DNA from 2 places in the Streptosporangium sp. NBC_01810 genome. Region 1 is predicted to be linked to the other one. Evidence: riboswitches for the same ligand, from Rfam matches in the RefSeq annotation. Region 1 holds a riboswitch; the other holds the start of a gene.
The links. Region 1 has a riboswitch for glycine ahead of gcvP (aminomethyl-transferring glycine dehydrogenase). Riboswitches for the same ligand answer to the same signal wherever they lie in the genome.
Positions count from the first base shown of each region.

Region 2: another riboswitch for glycine. It lies ahead of gcvT (glycine cleavage system aminomethyltransferase GcvT); the one in region 1 lies ahead of gcvP (aminomethyl-transferring glycine dehydrogenase).

Region 1 is NZ_CP109070.1:3,164,839-3,171,244, forward strand. Features, by position in the region: gene OIE13_RS14140 (alpha/beta hydrolase family protein) at 1-426, opposite strand, end outside; gene OIE13_RS14145 (hypothetical protein) at 500-865, shown strand; gene OIE13_RS14150 (tetratricopeptide repeat protein) at 895-1,677, opposite strand; gene gcvP (aminomethyl-transferring glycine dehydrogenase) at 1,793-4,648, opposite strand; glycine riboswitch at 4,829-4,920, opposite strand; gene OIE13_RS14160 (MerR family transcriptional regulator) at 4,936-5,556, opposite strand; gene OIE13_RS14165 (bifunctional nuclease family protein) at 5,701-6,171, opposite strand; gene ftsR (transcriptional regulator FtsR) at 6,251-6,406, opposite strand, start outside.
Region 2 is NZ_CP109070.1:5,214,087-5,220,492, forward strand. Features, by position in the region: gene OIE13_RS23070 (aldehyde dehydrogenase family protein) at 1-980, shown strand, start outside; gene OIE13_RS23075 (3-oxoacyl-ACP reductase) at 986-1,750, shown strand; gene OIE13_RS23080 (gamma-glutamyl-gamma-aminobutyrate hydrolase family protein) at 1,870-2,565, shown strand; glycine riboswitch at 2,644-2,742, shown strand; glycine riboswitch at 2,745-2,829, shown strand; gene gcvT (glycine cleavage system aminomethyltransferase GcvT) at 2,870-3,961, shown strand; gene gcvH (glycine cleavage system protein GcvH) at 3,958-4,347, shown strand; gene OIE13_RS23095 (L-serine ammonia-lyase) at 4,418-5,794, shown strand; gene OIE13_RS23100 (hypothetical protein) at 6,180-6,406, shown strand, end outside.

The DNA of each region.
Region 1 (6,406 bases):
CCGCTCCGGCTTGCCCGGCGGGTGCAGCGGGAAGGCCAGCGCGACGACCGCGCGGGCCTCGACCCGCCGGGCCGTACGGCAGGCGACCCTGGCCCCGTTACTCCTCCCGCCCTGTACCAACGGCAGCCCCGGGTAGCGCTCACGCAGGGCGGCCACCAGCGTCTCCCACGCCTCGTCCTGCCTGGCCGCCGAGCCCGGCGCGCGGGCGCCGCGCATCCTGAACGGCTGGAGCACCCGCGCGACGGTCCCGCCGATCGCCGTCGCGGCGTCCCGTACGGCCAGCAGGTCGGGGGCGTCCACTCCCCCGGCCGAGCCGTGGGTGAGCACCAGCAGGAAGCGCGGCGAGGCCACCTCGTCGATCTCCACCAGGGCCGGACCGTGCGGAGTCGCGATCTCCAGGGGCGGAACGGCGCCCGCGAGGGGCATGGGCTTGGAGACGGACACGGATCTCGTCCTAACGACTGATGCCGGGCGGCCGGCGGAGGAGAACAATCGAGGGGTGCAGGATTACCAAGATATCCGCCAGGACATGCGCGCCACCGTCGAGGCCCGCCGTGATCTCGGCCCGGATTACGAGACCGCCCTCATCGAGTCGTTCGTGTCGCGCCTCGACGCGACCATCGCCCAACGGGTGCGCGCCGAGATGTACGCCGCCGGGGGGCACGTCGCCGAGATGCCTCGGACGCGGCCCCGCAGGACCGGGAACCCCTCGATCCCGATCGCGCTCGGTTCGATGGGCATCGGCATCCCGCTGACCGCCATCGCAGCGGCCGAGGCGGGCACCGCCGGGCTGCTGCTGGCCTGGGGAGGCATCATCGCGATCAACTTCGCCCACGCCCTGAGCCGCTGGCGAGAGCGCGACTGACGCCCGTCCCCGCCCGCGCTCCACGGGGTTCAGACGTCACGGCCCCGGCGGAGGCGGACCTCAGCGGCGAGGTCGGCGTCGGCGCTGTCAAGGCCGTAGCGCCACACGCGCTCGGCGTCCTCGACGCGCCCTCTGAGCGGGAACGTGCGGGCCAGCAGCTCGATGGCCAGCGCGCCGGTCTCGACGTCGCCGCCCTCCTCGATCGCGCCGGAGAACTCGGCGCACGCCAGCTCCAGGTGAGCGATGCCGAGCATCACCCGTAGCCTCGGCACCTCGGCCACGTCCGGTACCGAGAGCGCCTCCAGCAGCACCTGGGCGGCCTCTTCGGGCTCCCCCTCCTCGATGAACGCCTCCGCCAGCCGCTGAGCGGCACGTGGGGCGATCTCCGGGTCGCCGGTGGCCAGCGCGTCACGCAACGACCGCTCGGCCTCCTCCGCGCCCGTGGCGAGCCTGGCGAGGGCCATGTGCGCCGACGGGACGTAGGCGGGGTGGCCGACGCCCAGCGCGGCCTGCCAGGCGGCGCGGGCCTGGTCGGCCAGCCCCTCCCTTTCGAAGCTCCCCGCGAGCAGGCAGGCGGCCTGGGCGGCGAACTCCGGGTGCCCCGTCGCCAGCGCGGTGCGCGCGGCCGCGCGGGAGCCCGGCACGTCTCCGCGCTCCTGTCGCACCACGGCGAGGCCCACCGCCGCCTGTGCCCGATCGGGCTCGTCGGGGTCGGCGGCCAGCTCCGCGAAGATCACGGCGGCGCCGTCGAGGTCGCCGGACTCGGCCAGTCTTCGCGCGGTGTCCAAGGGACGGGTGTCCACCTCAGGCATGCAGGGTCCTTCCCGGATACGGAGACGCCCCGAGCCTAACCACTCGGGGCGCCGTCCGTCCTCCCGCATTCCCTACGGATACGCGGTTCTCGCGAGATGCGGGCCGCGGAGAGAATCAGTCCTCGTAGGCCTCCAGGGGAGGGCAGGAGCACACCAGGTTGCGGTCGCCGTAGGCCTGGTCGATGCGGCGGACCGGCGACCAGTACTTGCCCTCGCGCACCGAGGGCAGCGGGTAGGCCGCCTCGGTACGGGTGTAGGGATGCCCCCACTCGTCGGTGACGAGGCTGCCGGCCGTGTGCGGGGCGTTGCTCAGCGGGTTGTCGCCCCTGTCGTAGACGCCGGAGGCGACCTTCTCGATCTCACCGCGAATCGCGATCATCGCCTCGCAGAACCGGTCGAGTTCGGCCAGGTCCTCGCTCTCGGTCGGCTCGATCATCAGCGTGCCGGCCACCGGGAAGGACATGGTCGGCGCGTGGAAACCGTAGTCGATGAGGCGCTTGGCCACGTCGTCGACCGTCACACCGGTCTCCTTGGTGATCTGTCGCAGATCGATGATGCACTCGTGGGCGACGAGGCCGCCGCGGCCGGTGTAGAGGACCGGGTAGTGGGGGTCGAGCCTGCGCGCCAGGTAATTGGCCGACAGGATGGCCTGCTCGGTGGCCGCCTTCAGCCCGTCGGCGCCCATCATCCTGATGTAGGCCCAGGAGATGGGCAGGATGCCCGCGGAGCCGTACGGGGCGGCCGAGACCGGGCCGACCGCCGAGCCGCCGCGCAGCGGGTGGCCGGGCAGGTAGTCGGCCAGGTGGGCGCGGACCGCGACCGGGCCGACACCGGGGCCGCCGCCGCCGTGCGGGATGCAGAAGGTCTTGTGCAGGTTGAGATGGGAGACGTCCGCCCCGAACTCACCCGGCCTGGCCAGGCCGACCAGCGCGTTGAGGTTGGCGCCGTCGACGTAGACCTGCCCGCCGGCCTCGTGCACCAGCGCGCAGACGTCGACGATCGTCTCCTCGTACACGCCGTGCGTGGACGGGTAGGTCACCATGATCGCGGCAAGCCGGTCACGGTGCTTTTCGATCTTCGCGACGAGGTCGTCGAGGTCCACGTTGCCGTTGTCGTCGCAGGCGACCACGGCAACGCGCATGCCCGCCATGACGGCACTGGCGGCGTTGGTACCGTGTGCGGACGAGGGGATCAGGCAGACGTCACGGCCCGACTCGCCGCGTGCCGTGTGGTAGGCGCGGATCGCCAGGAGACCGGCGAACTCGCCCTGGGAGCCGGCGTTCGGCTGGATCGACACGGCGTCGTAACCGGTGACCTCGGCCAGCCAGCGCTCCAGTTCCCCGATCAGCTCGACGTAGCCCGCGGCCTGGTCCTCGGGCGCGTACGGGTGCAGCCCGGCGAACTCCGGCCAGGTGATCGGCTCCATCTCGGTGGTCGCGTTGAGCTTCATGGTGCAGGAGCCCAGCGGGATCATCGAGCGGTCCAGCGCGATGTCCTTGTCCTGGAGCCTGCGCAGGTAGCGCAGCATGGCCGTCTCGGAGCGGTGGCTGTGGAAGACCGGGTGGGTGAGGTAGTCGCTGACGCGCGCCAGCGCGCCGGGCAGCGCGTCGTGCGCGGCGGCGTCCAGGTCTGCCAGCACCGTGCCGCTGACCTCGAAGGCGGCCAGGACCTGCTCCAGGTGGAGGACCTCGGTCCTCTCGTCGCAGGTGACGCCCACGTGGTCGGCGTCGACCAGGCGCAGGTTGACCCCGTTCTCCCGGGCCGCGGCGACGACCTCGGCGGCACGCCCGGGCACGTGGGCGAGCACGGTGTCGAAGAAGGTGTCGTGTACCACCTCGACGCCGCCCTGGCGCAGGCCCTCGGCGAGCACGACGGCGTACCGGTGGATGCGGCGGCCGATCCTGCGCAGGCCCTCGGGGCCGTGGTAGACGGCGTACATGCCGGCGATCACGGCGAGCAGCACCTGCGCGGTGCAGATGTTGCTGGTGGCCTTCTCGCGACGGATGTGCTGCTCGCGGGTCTGGAGCGCGAGCCGGTAGGCGGGACGCCCCTCGACGTCCTGGGAGACGCCGACCAGGCGGCCGGGCAGCTGGCGCTGGAGACCTTCGCGGACCGCCATGTAGGCGGCGTGGGGGCCGCCGAAGCCGAGGGGGACGCCGAAGCGCTGCGAGGAGCCGACCGCGATGTCGGCGCCGAGCTCGCCCGGCGCGGCCAGGAGGGTGAGGGCGAGCAGGTCGGCGGCGGCGACCACCTGGGCACCTCGTGCGTGGGCGGCGTCGGCGATGGCGCGGAAGTCGCGGACCCTGCCGCTGGCGCCGGGGTACTGCACGAGCACTCCGAAGCACTCGGGGAGCCCCCCGGTGAAGTCGCTCTCGACCAGCTCTATGCCGAGCGGCTCGGCACGGGTGCGCAGCACCGCCTTGGTCTGCGGCAGCGCGTCGGCGTCGACCACGAACACCTTCGACGGGGTGCGGCCCGCGCGGCGGGCCAGGGTCATCGCCTCGGCCGCGGCGGTGGCCTCGTCCAGCAGGGAGGCCCCCGCGACGTCGAGGGCGGTCAGGTCGGAGACGACGGTCTGGAAGTTGATCAGGGCCTCCAGCCGGCCCTGGGAGATCTCCGGCTGGTAGGGCGTGTACGCGGTGTACCAGCCCGGGTTCTCCAGGAGGTTGCGGCGGATGACACCCGGGGTGATCGTGTCGTGGTAGCCCAGGCCGATCATCGAGGTGAGGACGGTGTTGCGCCCGGCGAGGACCCGCAGCTCGGCGAGAGCCTCGGACTCCCCCGCCGCCGGGGGCAGGCCCAGCCGGGTGAAGGAGCGGATCGCCTCGGGCACGGCCACCGCGACCAGATCGGCGACGGAGGCGAATCCGACCGCCTCCAGCATGCGGGTCTGGCCGGCGTCGTCGGGTCCGATGTGACGGGTCGCGAACGGCGGGGGGACGAGCTCGCTGAGCGATGGCAGATCGGTCATGGGAAGCCTCTCAGGGCGGGGTGGAGACCGGCGCTGGGCGCGGGCGTATGCCGGGTCTCCCCCTCTGTCATCACGACTGTCATCACGTGGTCGCGACCTGAGAGCTTCACCTGCCCTTGCCGGGAGGCTTGCACCGTCGGTGAGACGCACCTGGCGGGCGCGCCTGCTTTCCAGAGTTGCCTCGTCCGTGCGGTACAGGGTGCCTGAGAGATTCCGGGGAGGTTGCTCCTTCGGCGCCCCGATCGTGCCGGGGTCTCTCCCGCACAGGGTCAGTGGCGAGTCCGAGTTTACCCGGTTCGTCGTACTCGGCGACGGCGGGCCAACTCATCGGCCTGATGATCGTCTAAAGGGCCCCCGCCCAACTCCGCGCGTTCGCCGGGAAGATCCGCAAGAGAGCCCTCCACCTCCTGCCACACCCGTCCCAGCGCGATACCGAAGACTCCCTGGCCACCCTGGAGCAGATCGATGACCTCGTCGGGCGAGGTGCACTCGTAGACGCTCACCCCGTCGCTCATCAGGGTGATCTGGGCCAGATCGTTGACACCCCGCTCCCGCAGGTGCTGCACGGCGATGCGGATCTGCTGAAGGGAGACGCCGGTGTCGAGAAGGCGCTTGACAACCTTGAGGACCAGAATGTCACGGAAGCCGTACAGCCGCTGGGAACCGGAGCCGTGGGCCGCTCTCACGGTGGGTTCGACCAGGCCGGTGCGCGCCCAGTAGTCGAGTTGCCGGTAGGTGATTCCGGCCGCCGAACAGGCCGTCGGCCCCCTGTAGCCGATGTCGGCGGGCACTTTCACCGGTTGCCCGTCGAACAGCAGACCCTCTTCACCCGCGCGCTGACGTGCCGACTGGCGCCGTTCCGGGTCATCCTGGTCGGCGTTTCTACCCTCGCCGCTGCTGACCGCCACGCGGACCTCCGGCTTTCTCTCATCCCACGGCCTGATCTGGGGGTTTACGCATGACCGCGGGTTTCACTTGCACCGTAGGACTGGGGCCAAGTCCAGTCAACGACCCCACCCGGCGCGTCGTGAAGCGTAAATGCACCGAAATTCCTACCCCGCGCGGCCGAAGTCCTCGGGCGTGATCGTGTCAAGGAACTCCCTGAACTTCTCCACCTCGTCCTCCTGGTCGTCGGGGATGATGACCCCCGCCTCCCGGACCACATCCTCACTCGCGAAGATACGTGCGCCGGTACGAAGTGCCAAGGCGATCGAGTCGGAAGGCCGCGCGCTCACCTCGACCCCGTTCGAGAACACGAGATCCGCGAAGAAGATGCCATCGCGTAAAGCGACGATGTTGACAGTGCTCAACCTGACTCCGAGTCCTTCGAGCACGTCCCGGAACAGGTCATGGGTGAGTGGCCGAGGTGGTGGTTCCTCGGCCTGGGCCATGGCGATCGCCGTGGCTTCCGTCATGCCGATCCAGATAGGTAGGTAACGCTCCCCATGCGTCTCTTTCAACAAGACGATCGGCTGGTTGGAGGGCATCTCAACTCGAACGCCCACGACCTCCATCTGCAACACGGGCTGCTCCGTCTTCGCTGGATTCCGACCGGTTTGTTCAACGTAACACCCGTAGAGGTACGAGTGCCTGGTCAGGCTCTCACCGGCCCAGTGCCCCACGGACTCCGGAACGCAACAGTGAGGCGTGCAATTCCAGCATCAGGCCGGAAATCTCCCTCGCCGTCTCGTCTGCCTGGTCGATCGCGCCGGGGCCGCGACGGCGCAGCAGCGGGGCGACGGCCTGCTCCACCAGCCC
Region 2 (6,406 bases), 2.0 Mb from region 1:
TGATCGTGCCATGGAACTTCCCGATGGTCATCATGACCTGGGGGATGGCCCCGGCGCTGGCCGCGGGCAACACCGTGATCGTCAAGCCCGCCGAGTGGACACCGCTGACCGCCCTGCGGGTGGCCGAACTGGCCCTGGCCGCCGGACTGCCCGAGGGGGTCTTCCAGGTCCTGCCCGGCGCCGGAGAGGTCGCGGGCGCCCGGCTGGTCGAGCACCCGGACGTGACGAAGATCGTGTTCACCGGCTCCACCGAGGTGGGCAAGGAGATCGCCGCCGTCTGCGCCGGGCAGGTCAAGCGGCTCACCCTGGAGCTGGGCGGCAAGAGCGCCAACGTGGTCTTCGCCGACGCCGACCTGGAACGGGCGGCGGCGACCGCGCCGTACGCGGTGTTCGACAACGCGGGCCAGGACTGCTGCGCGCGCTCCCGGATCCTGGTCGAGCGCTCGGCGTACGACGAGTTCCTGGCCCGGTTCGGCGAGGCCGTGCTGAACGTCCAGGTCGGCGACCCCCGCGACGAGAGCACCGAGATGGGCCCGCTGATCAGCGCCGAGCACCGGGAGCGGGTGGCCTCCTTCGTCACCGAGCCGCCCCATCTGCGGGGCGCTTGCCCGTCGGGGCCGGGGTTCTGGTTCCCGGCGACGGTCCTGACCCCGCGCTCGGCCGACGACCGGGCATTCACCGAGGAGATCTTCGGGCCCGTGGTGTCGGTGCTGCCGTTCGACGACGAGGCGGACGCCGTGCGGATCGCCAACGACACCCCGTACGGCCTGAGCGGGTCCATCTGGACCCGTGACGTCGGCCGGGCGCTCCGGGTGGCCAGGGCCGTCGAGGCGGGCAACCTGAGCGTCAACTCGCATTCGAGCGTCCGCTACTGGACCCCGTTCGGCGGTTTCAAGCAGTCGGGCCTCGGTCGTGAACTGGGACCCGACGCCCTGTCAGCGTTCACCGAGACCAAGAACGTCTTCATTTCCGAGGAGTAGAAGCGATGCTGCGTTTGCAGGACCGGGTGGCCGTCATCACCGGCGCCGGTAGCGGGATCGGCCTGGCCACCGCGCGCCGGTTCGCCGAGGAGGGCGCCCGCGTCGTGTGCGTGGACCTGGACGAGACGACCGGCGCGGCGGCCGCGGCCGAGGTCGGCGGGCTTTTCGTGAAGGCCGACGTGACCAGCGAGGACGACGTCGTCCGAATGTTCCAGACCGCGTTCGACAGCTACGGCAGCGTGGACATCGCGTTCAACAACGCGGGCATCTCACCGCCGGAGGACGACTCGATCCTGGAGACCGGCATCGACGCCTGGCGCCGGGTCCAGGAGGTCAACCTCACCTCCGTCTATCTGTGCTGCAAGCACGCCATCCCGTACATGCGGCGGCAGGGCAAGGGGTCGATCATCAACACCGCGTCGTTCGTGGCGGTGATGGGCTCGGCGACCAGCCAGATCTCCTACACCGCCTCCAAGGGCGGGGTGCTGGCGATGTCGCGCGAGCTGGGCGTGCAGTTCGCCCGCGAGGGCATCCGGGTCAACGCGCTCTGCCCCGGCCCGGTCAACACCCCGCTGCTGCAGGAGCTGTTCGCCAAGGACCCCGAGCGGGCTCGGCGCCGCCTGGTGCACATCCCGATCGGCCGCTTCGCCGAGGCGACCGAGATCGCCGCCGCGGTGGCGTTCCTCGCCTCGGACGACGCGAGCTTCATCACCGGCTCGGAGTTCCTGGTGGACGGCGGCATCTCGGGCGCCTATGTCACGCCGCTCTGAGCGTTCCCCGACTCTGACCGTTCCCCGGCCGGTTTTGCCCAGGCCATACCTCGGCCCCGATAACGTGCCGGGACGTGGGGTGTCACCCCACATCCCGGCGTCCGCGCGAGAAGGAGACCATGTCCCGTCCCGTCATCGGCATCACCTGCTACGTCGAGCCCGCGAGGTTCACGGTCTGGGAGACGAACACCGCGCTCCTGCCGTACGACTACGTCGACCACGTGGCCCGCGCGGGCGGGCAGCCGGTGATCCTGCCGCCCGCGGGTGACCCCGCGGCGCTCGTGAACCGCCTGGACGGGCTGATCCTGGCCGGCGGCGGGGACGTCGGCCCGGAACGGTACGGGCAGGAGCCGCACGAGCGGACCGGCTACGTCCGGCCGTTCCGCGACGACGCCGAACTGGGACTGGTCCGGGCGGCGCTGGAGCGGGACCTGCCCTTCCTCGGCATCTGCAGGGGCATGCAGATCCTGAACGTCGCCCTTGGCGGCGGCCTCCACCAGCACCTGCCCGACGTGGTGGGCCACCAGGGGCACGCCCCGGCCCCCGGCGGCTACGGCAGGATGCCGGTGCGGCTCGCCCCCGGCAGCCTGACCTCGAAGGTCTTCGGAACCGAGACCGTGGACGTGGCCCACTACCACCATCAGGCCGTTGACCTGCTCGCTGATGGCCTGATCGTGACCGGCCACGCCGAGGACGGCACGGTGGAGGCCGTGGAGGTGGAGGATCATCCGTTCGCCCTCGCCGTCCAGTGGCACCCGGAGACCGACGACGAGTCGGCCCTGTTCGAGGCACTGGTCCGGCACGCCCGCCGCTGAGTGATTCGTGAAGGCCGGTGCGCGCCTGGGGATTTCGCTCGGCCGGTGCGGGCGGTTAGGCTGGCCAGCGACACCGATGAACCCCGCGCGGGAGAGTGTCCTGACATCCAGGCCAGGACCCCTGAAGGAGCAAGCCCTCCCCGCGAACCTCTCAAGGCAAAGGACCGTGCGGGTAGGTGCCTCTGGAAAGCAGGTCCCACGACCTCGCCGAAGGTGAAAGTCCGGTAAAACCCGGATGAAACTCTCAGGCACCAATGACAGAGGGGGAGGATGATCTCATCTGTCCCTTGTCTGAGGTGCGAACATGTCCCGACCTACGCCGCTGCGCGGCGTGCACGAGTCCCTCGGCGCGACGCTGACCGACTTCGCGGGCTGGCTGATGCCGCTCCGCTACGGCAGCGAGTCCGCCGAGCACAACGCGGTCCGCCAGGCGGCGGGCCTGTTCGACCTCTCCCACATGGGGGAGATCCTCGTGACCGGCCCGCAGGCCGCCGAGGCCCTCGACTACGCGCTGGTCGGCCACCTCTCCGCGCTGGCACCCGGCCGCGCCCGCTACACGATGATCGTCGACGCCGGGGGCGGCGTGCTGGACGACCTGATCGTCTACCGGCTGGCCCCCGAAGAGTTCATGGTCGTCGCCAACGCCTCCAACTACCCCCGGGTGGCCGCCGAGCTGATCGAGCGCGCCAAGGACTTCGACGCCGCGGTGCAGGACCGCTCCGAGGAGTACGCGCTGGTCGCGGTCCAGGGACCGCGCTCGGTGGAGATCCTGAGCGCCCTCACCGACGCCGACCTGGACGGGCTCGGGTACTACGCGGGCCTGCCCGCCGTCGTGGCCGGACACGAGGCCCTCGTCGCCCGCACCGGATACACCGGCGAGGACGGCTTCGAGCTGTTCGTCGCGGCCTCGGCGGCGGAGTCCCTCTGGTCCGCCCTCATCGAGGCGGGCGCACCGCATGGGCTGATCCCCGCAGGTCTGTCCGCGCGCGACACCCTCCGCCTGGAGGCGGGCATGCCGCTCTACGGCAACGAGCTCTCGGCGGACCTCACTCCGTTCGACGCCGGGCTCGGCCGTGTGGTGAGGTTTGACAAGCCGGGCGACTTCGTCGGCCGGGCCGCCCTCGAACCGTTCAGGGACGTCCCGCCGGCCCGTCGTCTGGTCGGCCTGGTCGGACGCGGCCGCAGGGTGCCCCGGCACGGGTATCCGGTGGTGGTCGCCGGTGACGGCACGGTCGTCGGGGAGGTCACCAGCGGGGCGCCCTCCCAGACACTGGGCAGGCCCATCGCCATGGCCTACGTGGACAGCGGCCTGTCGTCAGGACTGGCCGTCGACATCCGGGGCAGCCGCGAGCCGGTCGAGGTCGTCGAACTGCCTTTCTACAGGAGGAAAAAATGAGCAGCATTCCCGAGAATCTGCACTACACCAAGGAACACGAGTGGATCGGCGGCGTCGACGACGGCCTGACCCTCACCGTGGGCATCACCGCCTACGCCGCCGAAGCGCTGGGCGACGTGGTCTACGTGCAGGTACCCGAGGTCGGCGCGTCGATCGCCACCGGTGACGCCATCGGCGAGGTCGAGTCGACCAAGTCGGTCAGTGACATCTTCGCGCCGGTCACCGGCGAGGTCGTGGAGGTCAACCAGGCGGTCGTGGACGACCCCTCGCTGGTCAACAGCGACTCATACGGTGACGGCTGGCTGTTCCGGGTACGTCTTGAGGGCTCCGCCGACGACCTGCTGTCGCCGGAGGAGTACACCGCGCTCACCTCGGGTGAGTCATAAGTTCGACGCCTCGCGTCACGGTCACGCGCGTCCCCGGGCACGCGTGACCGTCCACGCTGGAAGGATTCAGATGACGATCAGTGTCTTCGATCTCTTCAAGATCGGAATCGGCCCGTCCAGCTCGCACACCGGCGGCCCGATGGCCGCCGCCCACAAGTTCGCCCGGGGCCTGCACCAGGACGGGCTGCTGGAGAAGACCGTCCGGGTGAGCGCCATCCTGTACGGCTCGCTTGGGCTGACCGGCAAGGGCCACGGCAGCGACAAGGCGGTGCTGCTCGGCCTGTCCGGCGAGAAACCCGAGCTGGTCGACGTCGACACGGTCGACGAGCGGCTGGCCGCCATGCGCGAGTCCGGCACCATCTCCCTGTACGGCTCCCACGAGATCCCCTTCGTCGTCGGCGAGGACCTCGTCTTCGAACGCAAGATCTCGCTCCCCGGCCACCCCAACGGCATGCGCTTCACCGCACTGTCGGAGTCCGGCGAGACGCTACGGGAGAAGGTCTACTACTCGGTGGGCGGCGGCTTCGTCGTCGACGAGAACGCCACCGGCGCCGACCGGATCAAACCCGACGACACGGTCCTGCCGTACCCCTTCACCACGGCCGCGGAACTGCTCGCCCAGTGCGCGGAGACCGGGCTGTCGATCTCCGGGCTGATGCTGGAGAACGAGCGGGCGTTCGGCCGCACCGAGGCCGAGATCCGCGCCCAACTGCTCGTCCTGTGGCAGGTCATGAGCGAGTGCGTGCGGCGGGGCATCGGCAAGGAGGGCGTGCTGCCCGGCGGGCTGAAGGTCCGCCGCCGCGCCCACCAGCTCCACCGGCAGCTGCGGAGCGAGCCGGCAGAGAAGGACTCGCTGCAGACGATGGACTGGGTCTCGCTGTTCGCCCTCGCGGTCAACGAGGAGAACGCCGCCGGCGGCCGGATCGTCACCGCGCCCACCAACGGCGCCGCGGGCATCATCCCCGCCGTGCTCACCTACTACGACCGCTTCGTCCGCGAATCCGATGACGAGGGGGTGATCCGCTTCCTGCTGACCGCGGGGGCGATCGGCGTGCTGTTCAAGGAGAACGCCTCCATCTCCGGGGCCGAGGTGGGCTGCCAGGGCGAGGTCGGCTCGGCCTGCTCGATGGCCGCCGCCGGGCTCACCGAGGTGATGGGCGGCACCCCCGAGCAGGTCGAGAACGCCGCCGAGATCGGCATCGAGCACAACCTGGGGCTGACCTGCGACCCGATCGGCGGCCTGGTGCAGATCCCGTGCATCGAGCGCAACGCCGTCGCCTCGATCAAGGCCATCGCCGCGGCCAGGATCGCGCTGCGCGGCGACGGCCGCCACTTCGTCTCGCTGGACAAGGCCATCAAGACGATGCGCGACACCGGCCGGGACATGCTCGACAAGTACAAGGAGACCAGCCGCGGCGGGCTCGCGGTGAACGTCATCGAATGCTGAGCGGGAACGGCCGGGGCCCTGACGGACAGGCTGTCAGGGCGGCCTTCCCGATGCCCGGGGCCGGTGGATCCGCGCTTCCAATGAGGAACGCCCGAGAAACGCCCGAAGGCACCCGAGCTCAGGGACACCCGAGCTCAGGGACACCCGAGCTCAGGGACACCCGAGCTCAGGGCACCTGGGCTCAGGGCACCTGAGGAACGTCTGAGGAACACCGCATAAAACTCGATCACCACCAAATTTCGCATCACGTATAGGCCCCTCCTGTCCCGCGCCTATGCTGGGTGGCCATGTCCGCGGGACTTGGGAGGTCGTCGTGGTAACGGGAGCGCATCCGGCGAACCGTTCCTCGCGAGTGCTCCGTTTTCTCGGGTCACACTGGCTCTTCATGGCCGCCCTGCTGGTCGGCGGCGGCCTGCGCGCCCTGGCCGTGCTCGGCTACCGGCCCGCCCTGTGGTTCTGGGCCGACTCCTTCGTCTATCTGAACGCCGGGCTCGACCCCCGCCCCCTGGAGTCCCGCCCCGCGGGCTACTCCCTGTTCCTGTGGATCCTCAAGCCGCTGGCCAGCGTCCAGGCCGTGGTCGTCGTCCAGCACCTGCTCGGGCTGGCCGTCGC